Regions from separate parts of the Streptomyces sp. NBC_00859 genome, predicted to be linked through region 2. Evidence: riboswitches for the same ligand, from Rfam matches in the RefSeq annotation. Region 2 holds a riboswitch; the other holds the start of a gene.
What was found. A riboswitch is a leader RNA that binds a small molecule or an ion and turns the genes downstream of it on or off. The one in region 2 is predicted to bind glycine.

Region 1: linked by a shared signal. The riboswitch ahead of gcvP (aminomethyl-transferring glycine dehydrogenase) and the one ahead of gcvT (glycine cleavage system aminomethyltransferase GcvT) in region 2 are both predicted to bind glycine.

What each region holds. Positions count from the first base shown of each region.
Region 1 is NZ_CP108826.1:6,867,294-6,875,957, forward strand. It holds gene OG584_RS30270 (FHA domain-containing protein) at 1-785, shown strand, start outside; gene OG584_RS30275 (MerR family transcriptional regulator) at 803-1,546, shown strand; gene OG584_RS30280 (bifunctional nuclease family protein) at 1,600-2,073, shown strand; gene OG584_RS30285 (MerR family transcriptional regulator) at 2,261-2,833, shown strand; gene OG584_RS30290 (DNA polymerase IV) at 2,889-4,445, shown strand; gene OG584_RS30295 (PRC-barrel domain-containing protein) at 4,361-4,738, opposite strand; glycine riboswitch at 4,878-4,975, shown strand; gene gcvP (aminomethyl-transferring glycine dehydrogenase) at 5,164-8,049, shown strand; gene OG584_RS30305 (DUF5999 family protein) at 8,206-8,409, opposite strand.
Region 2 is NZ_CP108826.1:2,280,372-2,289,035, forward strand. It holds gene OG584_RS09440 (ABC transporter permease) at 1-684, opposite strand, end outside; gene OG584_RS09445 (enhanced serine sensitivity protein SseB C-terminal domain-containing protein) at 1,022-1,795, opposite strand; gene OG584_RS09450 (enhanced serine sensitivity protein SseB) at 2,015-2,764, opposite strand; gene OG584_RS09455 (AAA family ATPase) at 2,786-3,475, opposite strand; glycine riboswitch at 3,603-3,698, shown strand; gene gcvT (glycine cleavage system aminomethyltransferase GcvT) at 3,841-4,956, shown strand; gene gcvH (glycine cleavage system protein GcvH) at 5,024-5,404, shown strand; gene glyA (serine hydroxymethyltransferase) at 5,414-6,676, shown strand; gene OG584_RS09475 (L-serine ammonia-lyase) at 6,849-8,216, shown strand.

The DNA of each region.
Region 1 (8,664 bases), 4.6 Mb from region 2:
AGGACAGCGCACGGCACCGCGCCCCACGTCATGTGGAGGGCGAGGACCAGGGCGGTGACCGCCCGCTGTTCCGGGACGAGGTGGGTCGGCCCGGTCGCGACATTTCGGGTGATCAGGGTGCGTCATCTGTTGACCCCGCGGGTCAGGGCCGCATAGGTTTTGGGGAAGCGTCAACCTCAAGTTCGGGTCGAGGGTTGTCCTCCGATCCGTACGCAACCAACGCTCACGCAGGGCAGTCGCGGCAGGAGGATGTGTCCATGCCGGTTTGCACGAGGTGCGGCCACCGCAATGCCGAGGACAGCCGGTTCTGCTCCAACTGCGGAGCGCCGCTGCGGGCCGGAGTGCCCGAACGGCCCTCGGAGACCACTTCGACGATCTCCATCTCCGGCCTTGAGGCGTACGAGGCGGAGGCGACCGGTCAGACCGCTTCGCCCTCGCTCTCCCCCGAGGCACAGGCGGCCGTCGATGCCCTGCCCCTCGGCTCGGCGCTCCTCGTGGTCAGGCGCGGTCCGAACTCGGGAAGCCGCTTCCTGCTGGACGGCGATCTGACCACAGCCGGCCGTCATCCGCAGAGCGACATCTTCCTCGACGACGTCACCGTGTCGAGGCGCCATGTGGAGTTCCGCAGGGGCGCCGACGGCGGTTTCACCGTCTCGGACGTCGGCAGCCTGAACGGTACGTACGTCAACCGTGAGCGCATCGACGCCGTCGTGCTCTCGAACGGTGACGAGGTGCAGATCGGGAAGTACCGGCTGGTCTTCTACGCGAGCCAGCGGGGCGTGTGACCCTTCAGGGAAGATCCATGCTGCAATCATCGACGGGCGGTGCCGGCGACGGCACCGCCACCGAGGACGACCGGCTGGTCAGCATCGGCACGGTCCTGAATCTGCTCCGGGAAGAGTTCCCCGAGGTCACGATCTCCAAGATCCGTTTCCTGGAGGCCGAAGGCCTTGTCGAGCCGCAGCGCACGTCGTCCGGCTACCGGAAGTTCGGTGCCGCGGACGTCGAGCGCCTCGCTCAGGTCCTGAGGATGCAGCGTGACCACTATCTGCCGTTGAAGGTCATCAGGGACCACCTTGAAGCGCTGGGCCGCGGGGAGCAGATCCAGCTCCCCGCACCCGGTGGCCTCCGCGAGTCCGCGGAGGGGGCGCCGGACGGGGACGCCGATGGCCCGACGGCGTCTAGGGTGGGCCGCGACGAGCTCCTGGCGGCCGCCGGGATCACCGCGGAGGACCTCGCCGAGTGGGAGTCCTACGGGCTGCTCTCGGCGCTCCCGGAGGGCGGGTACGACGCCGAGGCCGTGAATGTGGCGGGTCTGGTGGCGGACCTGGGCCGGTTCGGCCTGGAGCCCAGGCATCTGCGCGCCATGAAAGCGGCCGCCGATCGTGAGTCCGGGCTCATCGAACAGGTCGTCGCCCCCCTTCGGCTGAACCGTAACCCGCAGACCAGAGCGGATGCGGATACGACCACGAAGGACCTGGCAGCGCTGACTGTGCGGCTGCACGCGGCGCTCGTTCAGACCTCCCTGCGGGTCCGGTTGTACTGATCAAGGGGGTGCCCGACTACCCAAACCTGCCGGGCACGTCCTAGGGTTGCTGTGTGAACGAGCTCGACGTTGTGGGTGTCCGGGTGGAAATGCCCTCCAACCAGCCGATCGTGCTCCTGCGTGAAGTGGGAGGCGACCGGTATCTCCCTATCTGGATCGGCCCTGGTGAAGCGACTGCGATCGCCTTCGCCCAGCAGGGCATGGCTCCGGCCAGGCCGCTGACCCATGACCTCTTCAAGGATGTCCTCGAAGCGGTCGGCCAGGAGCTCACGGAAGTACGCATCACCGACCTGCGCGACGGGGTCTTCTTCGCGGAGCTGGTCTTCGCGAGCGGGGTCGAGGTGAGTGCCAGGCCGTCCGACGCCATAGCGCTCGCCCTGCGCACCGGGACTCCGATCTACGGCAGTGACGGGGTGCTCGACGATGCGGGAATCGCCATCCCGGACGAGCAGGAGGACGAGGTGGAGAAGTTCCGCGAGTTCCTCGACCAGATCTCCCCGGAGGACTTCGGGACGAACAGCCAGTGACGCTCCGGCCGACGGCGTCAGCGCATCCGGCAAGCCTTTCCCCGGTGAGAGGTGCGCGAAACCACTCTTAGGGTGATTATCACTCGGCGTGCCGAGTGTGGCGATCGTTGACGCACCTCAAGTGACTGCCTACCGTCGAGTGGGCAGTTCAAGGACGGAGGTCGGCGTGAGAAGCACCGGCGAAGATATGGCAGGGGATCTCCCCGGACTGGTTCCGGGGGACGGCATGCCGTATCCGCTTCACGGCTCAACGGCCGAACCATCGACCGACACCGTCGGCTACCGGGGGCCGACCGCCTGCGCGGCGGCCGGCATCACCTACCGGCAGCTCGACTACTGGGCGCGTACGGGGCTGGTCGAGCCGAGTGTGCGGCCCGCGCAGGGCTCCGGCACCCAGCGCCTCTACAGCTTCCGGGACGTCGTCGTCCTCAAGATCGTCAAGCGGTTCCTGGACACCGGTGTGGCGCTGCAGAACATCCGGACGGCGGTCCACCACCTCAGAGACCGCGGAGCCCGCGATCTCGACCGCATGACGCTGATGAGCGACGGAGCGACGGTGTACGAGTGCACCTCGCCCGACGAGGTGGTCGGACTCCTGCAGGGAGGCCAGGGGATCTTCGGCATCGCCGTGGGAGTCGTGTGGCGTGACGTGGAGCGCGCCCTCTCGCAGCTGCACGGCGAGCGGATCGACACCGGCGAAACCCTGGTGGGGCACAACCCCGCTGACGAGCTGGCCCGGCGGCGGAACCGCGCCGTCTGACGGGGCCCAGCGCCGCAGGGCCCGATTGTCAGTGCGGTGAGGCAGCATCGGTGGTGTGAGAGCTGCGCCCACCATCCTGCATCTGGACATGGATGCCTTCTTCGCCGCCGCGGAACAGGCGGCGAAGCCGAGCCTGCGCGGGAAGCCGGTGGTGGTCGGCGGTCTCGGGCCGCGCGGAGTGGTGTCGACGGCCTCGTACGAGGCCCGGCGGTTCGGGATCCATTCGGCGATGCCGATGGCGCAGGCCCGGAGGCTCTGTCCGAACGCCGCGTACCTCGTACCGCGCTTCGCTCTCTATCGCGAGGTGAGCCTCCAGGTCATGGAGCTGCTCGGGAGGCTCTCGCCGCTGATGGAGCCACTGAGCCTGGACGAGGCCTTCGTGGACCTGGAGGCGGGCGGGGTGGCCGACGGCACCCGGTCGGCCCGGCGCGCCGGTGAGCGGCTGCGCAGGGACATCCGTGAGGTCACCGGGCTCAGCGGGTCGGTGGGGCTCGCCGGCTCCAAGATGCTCGCGAAGATCGGCTCGGAGCGGGCCAAACCGGACGGTCTCGTCCTGATCGAGCCGGGGACCGAGCGAGAGCTCCTGGCGCCGCTCTCCGTACGGACACTGCCCGGTGTGGGGCCCGCGACGGGTGAGCATCTGCGCAGAGCCGGGATGACCACGGTGTCCCATCTGGCCGAGGCCGGTGAGGACGAGCTCGTCCGGCTGCTGGGCAAGGCGCACGGCGCCTCCCTCCACCGGATGGCACTCGGGCACGACGACCGGCCGGTCGTCGCCGAGCGGGACGCCAAATCGGTCTCGGTGGAGGACACCTTCGATGTGGACCTGCACGACCGGGTGCGGGTGCGGGCGGAAGTGGTGCGGCTGGCCGGGCGCTGCGTGGAGCGGCTGCGGGCCGCCGGCCGGTCCGGCCGGACCGTGGTGCTGAAGGTACGGCGCTACGACTTCTCGACGCTGACCCGCTCCGAGACGCTCCGGGGACCCACGGACGACCCGGAGGTCGTACGGGAGGCCGCAGGCAGGCTGCTGGAGTCCGTGGACACCACCGGCGGGGTGAGGCTCCTCGGGGTGGGCGTCACTGGCCTGGCGGACTTCACGCAGGAGGACCTCTTCGCGCAGGCGGCCACCGAGCGGGCCGCAGCCGTGCTGGAGTCATCGGCGGACGAGGCGCCGCCCGAACCTGTGGCGGTACCGGCGGACGAGGCGCACGTCGTGCCCGGCGGACGCCGCTGGCTCGCCGGGCACGACGTGCGCCACGACGAGTACGGCGCCGGATGGGTGCAGGGAAGTGGCATCGGCCGGGTCACCGTGCGGTTCGAGGATCCGTACGCGACGGAGCCCGGCCGGGTGCGGACCTTCAGCGTCGACGATCCCGCACTGGAGCCGGCGGACCCGCTGCCACTGGTCCGGGCGGCCGGGTCTGGACCGGACGTGACGGACGGGCGACAGGAGCACGGCACCGGCGGACACACCGCGGAAGCGGGCCGGGCAGGGGAGGCGGATCCGGGCGGGGAGGGGCCGGATGCTCAGGTGCGTTCCTCGTCGCCCGCGAGCCGGCCGAAGTCCCGGTCGGGGGGCGGAGGCGCGGGGGCCGAGATGCCGAGCCCGTAGTGGTGGTAGAGCTGGAGCTCCTGCTCGGGCGAGAGATGACGGCCGACACCGAAGTCCGGAGCCTCTTTGATCAGAGTGCGGTCGAACGGCACCAGCAGGGTCTCCCGGACCACTTCGCTCGGCTTCAGGGGAACGAACGCATCCCGGCTGAACAGCCCGGTGCGTACCGCGGCCCACTCAGGCACCCCGGTGGCGTCGTCGAGGTAGACCTCGTCGACCGTGCCTATCTTGTGGCCGTTGCGGTCGAACGCCTTGCGGCCTATCAGGCTGCGCGGATCGATGTCGCTCTGCACGGTCCCTCCAACTGATCCCAGCGAATCACGACGTATCCGCCCCTGCGAAGGTCTCTCCCCCCACAGAAGTGCAGAACCGCGGCATCGGCCACTCGAACGCCGTGCCAAGTGGCTCGCTGGTACGCTGGCCCGTGGCTGCTGACCCCGCGCGGGAGAGCCCTTCGGACAGGTGTCCGGGGGCGCCGAAGGAGCAAATCCTCCCCGGAATCTCTCAGGCACACGTACCGCGCGGACGAGGTCACTCTGGAAAGCAGGGCGGGCGTCGGGCGGGCACGCCCGGATCCCTTCCTCACCGACGGTGCAAGCCGGTGCGTCGAGCAGACGGACCGGTGAAGCTCTCAGGTTGAGATGACAGAGGGGGAGGCCGTCCGGGTACCCGTGCCGTGGTACCCCTCGCAGGTCGCATCGACCAGGAGGCCTCTGCCATGACCGCCCACCGCATTCCGCTCTCCCAGCTGGAGCGTGGCACCCCCTTCGAGCAGCGCCACATCGGGCCCGACGCCGGGGCGCAGGCCAAGATGCTCGCCCACGTCGGTTACGGCTCGCTGGACGAGCTCACCTCGGCCGCCGTGCCCGAGGTGATCAAGAGTGCCGGGGCGCTGAACCTCCCGGAGGCGCGCTCCGAGGCCGAGGTCCTCGCCGAGCTGCGGACGCTCGCCGACCGCAACCAGGTCCTGGCGCCGATGATCGGGCTCGGCTACTACGGCACGTTCACCCCGCCGGTCATCCTCCGCAACGTCATGGAGAATCCCGCCTGGTACACGGCGTACACGCCCTACCAGCCGGAGATCTCCCAGGGGCGCCTGGAGGCGCTGCTGAACTTCCAGACCGTTGTCGCCGACCTGACGGGCCTGCCCACATCGGGCGCTTCGCTGCTCGACGAGGGCACCGCGGCAGCCGAGGCGATGTCTCTCGCCCGCCGGGTCGGGAAGGTCAAGAACGGTGTCTTCCTGGTCGACGCCGACGCCCTTCCGCAGACCGTCGCGGTGATCGAGACGCGTGCCGAGCCCGCGGGCGTCGAGGTCGTCGTAGCCGATCTCAGCGACGGCATCCCGGCCGAGGTGGCCGAGCGCGGCGTCTTCGGCGTACTGCTCCAGTACCCGGGCGCCTCCGGACGGGTGCGGAACATCGCCCCCGTCATCGAGCAGGCGCACGAGCTGGGTGCGATCGTCACGGTGGCCGCCGACCTGCTGGCGCTGACGCTGCTCACCTCACCCGGCGAACTGGGCGCGGACATCGCGGTCGGCACGACCCAGCGGTTCGGCGTCCCGATGGGCTTCGGCGGCCCGCACGCCGGTTTCATGGCCGTACGCGAGAAGTTCGCGCGCAGCCTTCCGGGGCGGCTCGTCGGCGTATCCGTCGACGCCGACGGCAACAAGGCGTACCGGCTGGCCCTCCAGACACGTGAACAGCACATCCGCCGTGAGAAGGCCACCAGCAACATCTGCACCGCCCAGGTGCTCCTCGCCGTGATGGCCGGTATGTACGCCGTCTACCACGGCCCGGACGGCCTGCGCGAGATCGCCCGGCGCACCCACCGGTACGCGGCTGTACTGGCCGCGGGGCTGCGCGCCGCGGGCGTCGACGTCGTGCACGGCGAGTACTTCGACACGCTCACCGTCCGGACCGCGGGGAAGGCCGCCGAGGCCGTCGCCGCCGCACGTGAGGGCGGGGTGAACCTGCACCAGGTCGACGCGGACCTGGTCTCCGTCTCCTGCGACGAGACGACCACGCGCACCCAGCTGGCCGCCGTCTGGGCCGCGTTCGGCGCCGACGGCGACGTCGACGCCCTCGACGAGCGGACCCCCGACGCGCTGCCCGGAGCGCTGCTGCGCGAGGACAGCGTCCTCACCCACCCGGTCTTCCACCAGCACCGGTCCGAGACCGCGATGCTGCGCTACCTGCGCAAGCTCGCCGACCGTGACTACGCGCTGGACCGCGGCATGATCCCGCTCGGCTCCTGCACCATGAAGCTCAACGCGACCACCGAGATGGAGCCGGTCACCTGGCCCGAGTTCGGCGCGATCCACCCCTTCGCCCCGGTCGAGCAGGCGCAGGGCTATCTGACGCTCATCCATGAGCTGGAGGACCAGCTCGCCGAGGTCACCGGCTACGACAAGGTCTCGCTCCAGCCCAACGCCGGCTCGCAGGGCGAGCTGGCCGGTCTGCTGGCCGTACGCGCCTACCACCGGGCCAACGGCGACACCGCGCGCACCGTCTGCCTCATCCCCTCCTCCGCTCACGGCACCAACGCTGCCAGCGCCGTGATGGCCGGTATGAAGGTCGTCGTCGTGAAGACCCGCGAGGACGGCGACGTCGACGTCGAGGACCTGAACGCCAAGATCGAGCAGTACCGCGACGAGCTGTCCGTGCTGATGGTCACCTACCCCTCGACCCACGGTGTCTTCGAGGAGCACATCACCGACATCTGCGCCGCCGTGCACGACGCGGGCGGGCAGGTGTACGTGGACGGCGCGAACCTGAACGCGCTCGTCGGGCTCGCCAAGCCCGGCAAGTTCGGCTCGGACGTCTCGCACCTCAACCTGCACAAGACGTTCTGCATCCCGCACGGCGGCGGCGGCCCCGGCGTCGGTCCTGTCGGCGTACGGGCCCATCTGGCGCCGTACCTCCCCAACCACCCGCTCCAGCCGAGCGCCGGCCCCGCGACGGGCGTCGGCCCGGTGTCGGCCGCGCCGTGGGGCTCGGCCGGGATCCTGCCGATCTCCTGGGCGTACGTACGTCTCATGGGTGGCGAGGGGCTGAAGCGGGCGACGCAGGTGGCCGTGCTGGCCGCCAACTACATCGCCAAGCGTCTCGAACCTCACTACCCCGTGCTGTACACCGGCCCCCACGGGCTGGTCGCCCACGAGTGCATCGTCGATCTGCGGCCGCTCTCGAAGGCGACGGGCGTGACCGTCGATGACATCGCCAAGCGCCTCATCGACTACGGCTTCCACGCGCCGACGATGTCCTTCCCGGTGGCCGGCACGCTGATGATCGAGCCCACCGAGAGCGAGGACCTGGCGGAACTCGACCGGTTCTGCGACACGATGATCGCGATCCGCGCGGAGATCGAGAAGGTCGCCGCGGGTGAATGGGCGGCGGACGACAACCCGCTGTGCAACGCGCCGCACACCGCGGCCGCACTGGGCGGTGACTGGGACCACGCGTACACCCGCGAGGAAGCCGTCTTCCCGGCCGGTGTCTCGTCCGCCGACAAGTACTGGCCGCCGGTGCGCCGGATCGACGGCGCCTTCGGTGACCGCAACCTCGTCTGCTCCTGCCCGCCACTGGACGCGTACGACAGCTGACGGACATGCGGGAGGGCCGGTTCGGGGAGATCACCCGGGCCGGCCCTTCGTCGTCTGTGCCAGATCTTCCGGTCAGGACCGTCGGCCTGTAGCGCCGATTCGTTCCGCCGGTCTTCGGAGCGGAGTGTCCCGGTGCGGTCGGCACCGGAACCGGGATCAGGCGGCGGTCGCCAGCCCGGAACCCAACGGGCGGTGCGGAGCGATGATCTGTCCGTCGGGCAGCAGTTCACCGGTGTCCTCGAAGGCGAGAACGCCGTTGCACAGCAGACTCCAGCCCTGCTCCGGGTGGTGCGCCACGAGGAGCGCGGCCTCCCGGTCGGCGGAGGCGGCTGACGGACAGGATGGCTGGTGCTGGCACATGGATGCGTTCTTTCGCTGCGTTGTAGTGAGTGTCCTGCGGCTCGGTGCGGACTTCATGGCCGCCCCCCGTATCAGTCGGTGATCCCAGTGTTGCCCCACGGACGTCGATCCGCAGGGATTTCACGGCAGCACTTGCTACAGCATAAGGACGCATCACCCGTGCGGGCGGTTCACTTCAACTTGACTGTCCCTTCGGGTGGTTCGGGGATGGCCCGGCCGGGCTAGGCCGGAAGGGGGAGAGCGCGCCGCGCCCCG
Region 2 (8,664 bases):
GGCCTCGACGAACTCCCGTTCCCGCAGACTCAGCGTCTGTGCGCGGACGATACGGCCCATGTAGGGCCAGTTGAAGAATCCGATCACGAAGATCAGCACGCAGATACGGAGCGTCAGGCCGCTCAGGCCGAACGCGTTGCCCTGCAGCGAGGCCGAGATGGAGATCGCGAAGAGCAGCAGCGGGAACGCCAGGAAGGTGTCCATCAGGCGGCTGATGCCGCTGTCCACCCAGCCGCCGTAGAAGCCGGCCACCACGCCCATCACGACGCCGATGACCACCGAGAGCAGGGTCGAACCGGCAGCGACCACCAGCGAGACCCAGGAGCCCTCGATGATGCGCGCCAGGATGTCGCGGCCGGTCTGCGGCTCCACACCGAGCGGGTGGCTCCAACTGATGCCGCCGAAGCCGCCCTTGGGCGCCAGCAGAGCCGGGTCGACCAGGTTCTGGTGGAAGTCGTTGGGGTCGAGCCCGAACATCGCCTGGATCGGCTTGGAGAGGACGGCGACCAGCACCAGGAGGATCACGACGACCCCGCCGGCCATGGCGACCTTGTCCCGCTTGAAACGCGTCCAGGCGATCCGGCCGAGTGAACGGCCCTCGATCTGGCTCTGCGTGGCCCCCGTGAGTACTGCCTCCGGCTGCGCTTCGGCAGTCGATCCGGTGGTCTCGATCGGTGCGGTCACAGTGCCTTTGACCCCTCCCGGCCGGCGGTGGCCGGCCCGTACCTGCCGCGGTGGCGGCTGCTGTGCATCAAGCGCATCGGGTGATGCCACTGTGCTGAAGTGACGGAATGTGTTCGCAGCGCGCCGCAGAAGGGCACGACAACGTTCTCTTCAGGGAGTCTTCATTGCCGTTGCGATCACCCGCCAGACCTGGCGGTGAATGTATGCGCAACCGTGATGCGGTCAATGGGCTTCCGTTATCCGGACGCCGGGCTCGACTGAGCGGAAACTTTCCTCGCTAATGCGCTAGTTCGGACATCAAGCCCAACAGCCGCCATTGGCGCCTTATTTGGTGCACTCAGCCTACGGGCGGGTAGCCGTATCCCGCCGCCGGTGAAGGTGCCGCGTGGGCCTCGCGGTCGTAGAAGGGCCGCGAGTTGGCCCGAAGCCACATCCCGACCGGGTCGTACGCGTCGGACAGCGCCACGGTCGAGACGGGCAGCCCCTCGGGCACCGCGGCGATCGACTGCTGCATCATCGCGCGCACCGAGTCCACGGACTGCTGGCTCGTGTCGTACAGATCGAGCCCGATGGCCAGATACGGAGTACCGAGCGCGGGCTGCACCCAGACCCGGCTCAGCGAGCGGATCGCCGGAGTGTGGTGGGCACTCTGCGTGAGCAAAGCGTAGAACTGCGGGATCTCGATGGCGGGCTCGGAAAGCCGCAGCGGTCCGGCCGGCATCCGGTCGAGGCCGGTGGCGATCCGCCGCAGATCGGTCCAGGGGATGCCGACCCCGCCGCCGGGGGCGTGCGGATTCAGCCAGATCCCCCAGTGGTCCGGGTAGAGCGAACGGGCGATGTCGCGTCCCGTGACCACCTCGTGCGCGCGGTTCCAGCCGGACACCGCGAGCTCCTGTGCGGAGGTCACGCAGGGGGCGTAGCCGAGCCCTTCGATCTCCATGTTCCCGTACTGGGCGTCCGGCGAACCGGCCTGGCCGTGCCAGAGCAGCATCCAGACCTGGCTGTCGGCGAGCGCCTGCAGCAGTGCCTCATAGGCGTCGTACCGCCCGGGAGTCACCTGGCGCAGCATCTGCTCGACCTGCCCGGCCGCCGCCGTGCCCGACGCGCTCACTCTGGGTCCCGCCCCTCTTCGATCCACCCGTTGACGGCCCACATGCCGGGCCGCCCGTCGTTCCGTACGGTTCTGGCCATCCGCGGGCCGTCCTCCCACGCATCGGGCCAGCTTAGACCGGCCGGCAAATGAGGGGCGGCGTGTTCCCGGCACACCCGCTGAACCCGCGCCGCGTGCGTTCCGCCGCACCGGTTCCGCAGCCGGCCCCGTGGTACCCGCCTACAGGACCGGCCCAGCAGCGCCGGCTCTGACGTAGAACGGCCTGACCCTGTCCAGCATCCAGTCGGCGACCGGGTCCTGGGCCACGTCCAGCAGGACGAGATTGACCGGCCAGGGCACCTCGACCCGGTGGAGCGCCCGGCCGAGCGCGTCCATCGGGGCGTTGCGGCCGGCGCCGTCCCACGTCGCGAACTCGACCCCGACGAAGAGGACCGGGTCGCCGCCCTCGATGGAGGCGAGTGCCCGGCGCGCCGAGCGCACCACACCCGACTCCTCGAACTCGCCCGCCGCGGCGGAGAGGAAGTCGACGGGCTCCTCCTGCCAGTCCGGTTCGAAGAGCCGTACCCGTCCGCCGGACGCGGGGCCGTCCAGCGAGGTCCGGCCGACCCGGCACAGTTCGGCCACGGCGGGCGGCGGCAGCGGCATCCCGACCGCGCCGCCCGGGTTCACCGCGACTCCCAGCTGGGGCGGCAGCCCCCGGGCGAACTCGATGGCGGGGGCCACCGCGAAGGAGAAGTGCGAGCCGACGCACTGAAGAAACTGCGCCTCTGAACTGAAGACAGGCACATAGGCTCCGCCTTCGATATCCAGGGTCGGGAGGTCGAGGGAACTGCTTTCGTTTCCACCGCCGTTGGGCAGCGGGACCCAGAGGTTGCTGCGCCCCAGCACCTCGATCAGCCGGCCGCCCGCGGCGGGGTTCCCGACCGACGCGGCCAGTACCTCTTCGAGCTCGTTTCCCGGCCATGCCATGTCCACCGAGGTATCCCCTTCTCACCTGTTCACCTGCCGACCGACCCTAACGGCCTCCCCCACGATAGAGAGCGGGGCCGTCGCGCCACCGTCCCCGAAAGCGATCCGGCCCAGCACCGCCGCCGCCTGCCGGTCGAGCAGCACCACCGAGGCGCACCCGGCGGGCAGCCGCACCCGCTCGGCATCGCGGACCAGCCCGGCGACCGCCCTGCGGTGCCGGGCGAAGGCGTAAGCGGAGACCTTCCGGCCGCGCTCCGTCTGGCCGGCCCGCGCCACCCCGGGCGCCACGTCGAGCAGCAGCAGGTGCAGGGAGCTCCGGCGCCTGCGGGCCGTCCGGGCCAGCAGGGTGCGCACCCAGGGGTGCGCACCGCAGTCGTGAACGACCACACCGGCGCCCGAGCCCAGGGCGCGCCACAGCCTGAGGTAGTGGGCGGCGCGCACCAGAGGGCGGAAGCTCCAGTAAGGGAGCCGGCGGGGAAGCCGGCGCTCCCAGAGCTCCCTGGTGTCCTGCGAGTCGACCGCGTGAGCCCCCGCCGCCCTGCGTAAGAACGTGGACTTCCCACTGCCCGGCAGGCCGGACACCACCACCACATCCCCTGCCGCGAACACCAGAGCGTGCGGGCTGCGGCCCGCCAGCCGGCGCAGGTCCCGCACCGTGTCCGCCGCTCCAGGCCCGCCCGCTGCCCCGTACCCGCGCCGCCTCGGCCCCATGGCCGCTCCCCCCGTCGGGCCACCTGTGTCCCTGCCCATGAAGTGTAAAGAAAGAGTAATGCGACACAAGTGCTGCGCCGCTCCCCCGGCATGCGATGATGTGCGCGCCAACTCCATACAGGCCGTTCGAATCCGCGCGGGAGAGTCCCCGGTCACCGGCCGGGGCGCCGAAGGAGCAAGTCCCTCCCTTGTAATCTCTCAGGCCCCGTACCGCGCGGACGAGGCAGATCTGAAAAGCGGGCCGCCGTGCGGCCCCACCCAAGGTGCAAGCCGTGCCCTCTCAACAGGCGCCGGCGAACCTCTCAGGTTCCGATGACAGATGGGGAGGAATCGTCCTCGTCTGTCATGCCCCGGGAGTACCGCATATGAGCCCCGCCACCCGCCTCACAGCACTCGACGCCCTGCACCGGTCGCTCGGCGCGACCATGACCGACTTCGCGGGCTGGGACATGCCGCTGCGCTACGGCAGCGAACGCGACGAGCACATCGCCGTACGGACGCGCGCCGGGCTCTTCGACCTCTCCCACATGGGCGAGATCACCGTCAGCGGCCCGGATGCCGTGAAACTGCTCGACCACGCCCTGGTCGGCAACATCGGCACTGTCGGCAACGGCCGTGCCCGCTACACCATGATCTGCCAGGAGGACGGCGGAATCCTGGACGACCTGATCGTGTACCGGCTCGGCGAGCAGGAGTACATGGTCGTCGCCAATGCCGGCAACGCCCAGGTCGTGCTCGACGCCCTGACCGCCCGTGCGGCCGGCTTCGACGCCGTCGTGCGGGACGACCGCGACGCGTACGCCCTGCTGGCCGTACAGGGCCCGGAATCCTCCGGCATCCTGAAATCGCTCACCGACGCCGACCTCGACGGGCTGAAGTACTACGCGGGCCTGCCCGGCACCGTCGCCGGTGTCCAGGCGCTCATCGCCAGGACCGGCTACACGGGAGAGGACGGTTTCGAACTGTTCGTCGCCCCCTCCGACGCCGAGAAGCTCTGGCAGGCGCTGACCGTGGCGGGCGCCCCGGCAGGCCTGGTGCCGTGCGGCCTCTCCTGCCGCGACACGCTGCGCCTGGAGGCCGGCATGCCGCTCTACGGCCATGAGCTGACCACCGCGCTGACCCCCTTCGACGCCGGCCTCGGCCGGGTCGTCAAGTTCGAGAAGGAGGGCGACTTCGTCGGGCGTACGTCCCTGGAAGCCGCCGCCGAGCACGCAGCCGCCGCCCCGCCGCGCAAGCTGGTCGGACTGATCGCCGAGGGCCGCAGGGTCCCCCGCGCGGGCTACCGGGTCGTCGCGGACGGCCAGGTCGTCGGCGAGGTCACATCGGGCGCCCCCTCACCGACGCTGGGCAGGCCGATCGCCATCGCGTACGTCGACGCGGCCCACGCTGAGCCCGGCACGTCCGGTGTCGGAGTGGACATCCGCGGTACCCATGAGCCGTACGAGGTCGTGGCACTGCCGTTCTACAAGCGCCAGAAGTGACCCACACCATCTCAGCCCGTAAGACCATCGTCCACCAGCACTCCCCCGCATCCAGGAGAATCAGGTCATGAGCAACCCCCAGCAGCTGCGTTACAGCAAGGAGCACGAGTGGCTGTCGGTCGCCGAGGACGGCGTCTCGACGGTCGGCATCACGGAGTACGCGGCCAACGCGCTCGGTGATGTCGTCTTCGCCCAGCTCCCTGAGGCCGGGTCCACGGTCACCGCGGGCGAGACCTGCGGCGAGCTGGAGTCGACCAAGTCGGTCAGCGATCTGTACGCCCCGGTGACCGGTGAGATCACCGAGACCAACCAGGACGTCATCGACGACCCGTCGCTGGTGAACACCGCCCCGTACGAGGGTGGTTGGCTGTTCAAGGTGCGCGTCACCGGCGAGCCGGACGACCTGCTCTCCGCCGACGAGTACGACGCATTCTCCGCCGGCAACTAGGGACTATTGATGTCACTTCTTGATTCCTCCCTCCACGAGCTCGACCCGGACGTCGCCGCCGCTGTCGACGCCGAGCTGGTCCGCCAGCAGTCCACCCTCGAAATGATCGCCTCGGAGAACTTCGCTCCGGTCGCGGTCATGGAGGCCCAGGGCTCCGTCCTCACCAACAAGTACGCCGAGGGCTACCCGGGCCGCCGCTACTACGGCGGCTGTGAGCACGTCGACGTGATCGAGACGATCGCGATCGACCGCGTCAAGGCACTGTTCGGCGCCGAGCACGCGAACGTCCAGCCGCACTCGGGTGCCCAGGCGAACGCGGCCGCGATGTTCGCGCTGCTCAAGCCCGGTGACACGATCATGGGCCTGAACCTCGCCCACGGCGGGCACCTGACCCACGGCATGAAGATCAACTTCTCCGGCAAGCTCTACAACGTGGTCGCTTACCACGTCGACGAGGAGACTGGTCAGGTCGACATGGACGAGGTCGCCCGCCTCGCCAAGGAGTCCCAGCCGAAGCTGATCGTGGCCGGCTGGTCCGCCTACCCGCGCCAGCTGGACTTCGCCGCCTTCCGCCGGATCGCCGACGAGGTCGGCGCGTACCTGATGGTCGACATGGCACACTTCGCGGGCCTGGTGGCAGCCGGTCTGCACCCGTCGCCGGTCCCCCACGCGCACGTGGTCACCACGACCACGCACAAGACGCTGGGCGGCCCGCGCGGTGGTGTGATCCTCTCCACCGCCGAGCTCGCCAAGAAGATCAACTCCGCGGTCTTCCCGGGTCAGCAGGGCGGCCCGCTGGAGCATGTGATCGCGGCCAAGGCTGTCTCGTTCAAGGTCGCGGCGACCGACGAGTTCAAGGAGCGCCAGCAGCGCACCCTGGACGGCTCCCGCATCCTGGCGGAGCGCCTGGTGCAGGCCGACGTCACCGAGCACGGTGTCTCGGTCCTCTCCGGCGGCACCGACGTGCACCTGGTCCTGGTGGACCTGCGCAACTCGGAGCTGGACGGCCAGCAGGCCGAGGACCGTCTCCACGAGATCGGCATCACGGTCAACCGCAACGCCGTCCCGAACGACCCGCGCCCGCCGATGGTCACATCGGGGCTGCGGATCGGTACGCCGGCGCTGGCCACCCGCGGTTTCCAGGCCGAGGACTTCTCCGAGGTCGCGGACGTCATCGCGGCCGCGCTGAAGCCGGCCTACGACCGGGAGGCGCTGGCCGCCCGGGTCTCCGCACTGGCCGCGAAGTTCCCGCTCTACCCCGGGCTGAAGTAGGACCGATTCGGTCCTGATCAGTACCGTTTTGTACGAACCACGGGGCACCCCGCACACTGGACAGTGAGCGGGGTGCCCCGCACCACGTAGGCACCGCGCTCACTGCTGTACCGCGCTACCTCTGCACCACCCCGGCAGACAACGGCGTCTACCCACACCAAGGAGTCCTCCCGTGGCCATATCGGTCTTCGACCTCTTCTCGGTCGGCATCGGCCCGTCCAGCTCCCACACGGTGGGCCCCATGCGGGCCGCCCGGATGTTCGCCGCCCGCCTGAAGAACGAGGGCCTGCTGGCCCACACCGCGTCGGTCCGCGCCGAGCTCTTCGGCTCGCTGGGGGCCACCGGCCACGGACACGGCACCCCGAAGGCGGTGCTCCTCGGCCTGGAGGGCGAGTCGCCCCGTACGGTCGACGTCGAGCACGCCGACGCCCGCATCGACGAGATCCGAGCCAACGGCCGCATCAACCTCTTCGGTGCGCACGAGATCCCCTTCGACTTCGACGCGGACCTGATCCTGCACCGCCGCAAGGCGCTGCCGTACCACGCGAACGGGATGACGGTCCTCGCGTACGACGCCGAGGGGGCGCCGCTCCTGGAGAAGACGTACTACTCGGTGGGCGGCGGCTTCGTGGTGGACGAGGACGCCGTCGGCGAGGACCGCATCGTCCTCGACGACACCGTCCTGAAGCACCCCTTCCGCACCGGCGACGAGCTGCTGCGGCTGACCCGCGAGACGGGCCTGTCCATCTCCGCGCTGATGATGGAGAACGAGAAGGCCTGGCGCACCGAGGCGGAGATCCGCTCGGGGCTCCTGGACATCTGGGGCGTCATGCAGTCCTGCGTGGCCCGCGGCATGTCCCGCGAGGGCATCCTGCCGGGCGGCCTCAAGGTACGCCGCCGCGCGGCCAACTCGGCCCGCCAGCTGCGCGCCGAGGGCGACCCCCTCGCCCGCGCCATGGAGTGGATCACCCTCTACGCGATGGCCGTGAACGAGGAGAACGCGGCGGGCGGCCGCGTCGTCACCGCCCCGACGAACGGCGCGGCCGGCATCATCCCCGCCGTTCTCCACTACTACATCAACTTCATCCCCGGGGCCGACGAGGAGGGCGTCGTCCGGTTCCTGCTCTCCGCGGGCGCCATCGGCATGCTCTTCAAGGAGAACGCGTCCATCTCCGGCGCCGAGGTCGGATGCCAGGGCGAGGTCGGCTCCGCCTGCTCCATGGCGGCCGGCGCACTGGCCGAGGTCCTGGGCGGCTCCCCCGAGCAGGTGGAGAACGCGGCGGAGATCGGCATGGAGCACAACCTGGGCCTGACCTGCGACCCGGTCGGCGGACTCGTCCAGATCCCGTGCATCGAACGGAACGGCATGGCGGCCGTCAAGGCGGTCACGGCGGCGAAGATGGCGATGCGCGGCGACGGCAGCCACAAGGTGTCCCTGGACAAGGTCATCAAGACGATGAAGGAGACCGGCGCCGACATGTCGGTCAAGTACAAGGAGACGGCCCGGGGCGGGCTCGCGGTGAACATCATCGAGTGCTAGACAGATGGGCCCTGGCCAGCGCTTATTAATCTTTCAGCGCTGTCAGGGCCTTCCCTGCTCACGCGGCGGAAAGTCCCTGAAAACGCCCTGGGACAGATGTGAAAGTCCCTGAAAAGTCCCTGGGATATCCCCCTGGAAGGGGTTTTTGACCTGCCGGTTCGCGGCATGTGATCAACGCCGGATATGCCGCTCACCCACCAGCTGATGTATCAAATCGTTCCCCCGCTCCCACCCAAGGGGTGTCATTCGATACATGAACGCTGCGGAAAACCCGCGCTTGGAGCAGCGGCTGGCCGGCCTCTCCCCCCACATTCACGACGGCGCAGGCGCGACAGGCCCTGCTCTCCCCTCGCGATCTGGCGCACTTGGTCACGGAGGGGGAGGTAGCCGAACTGTCCCGTGGGGTGTACCGGCGGGCAGACGCCCCGGAAACGGCGCACGCGGATTT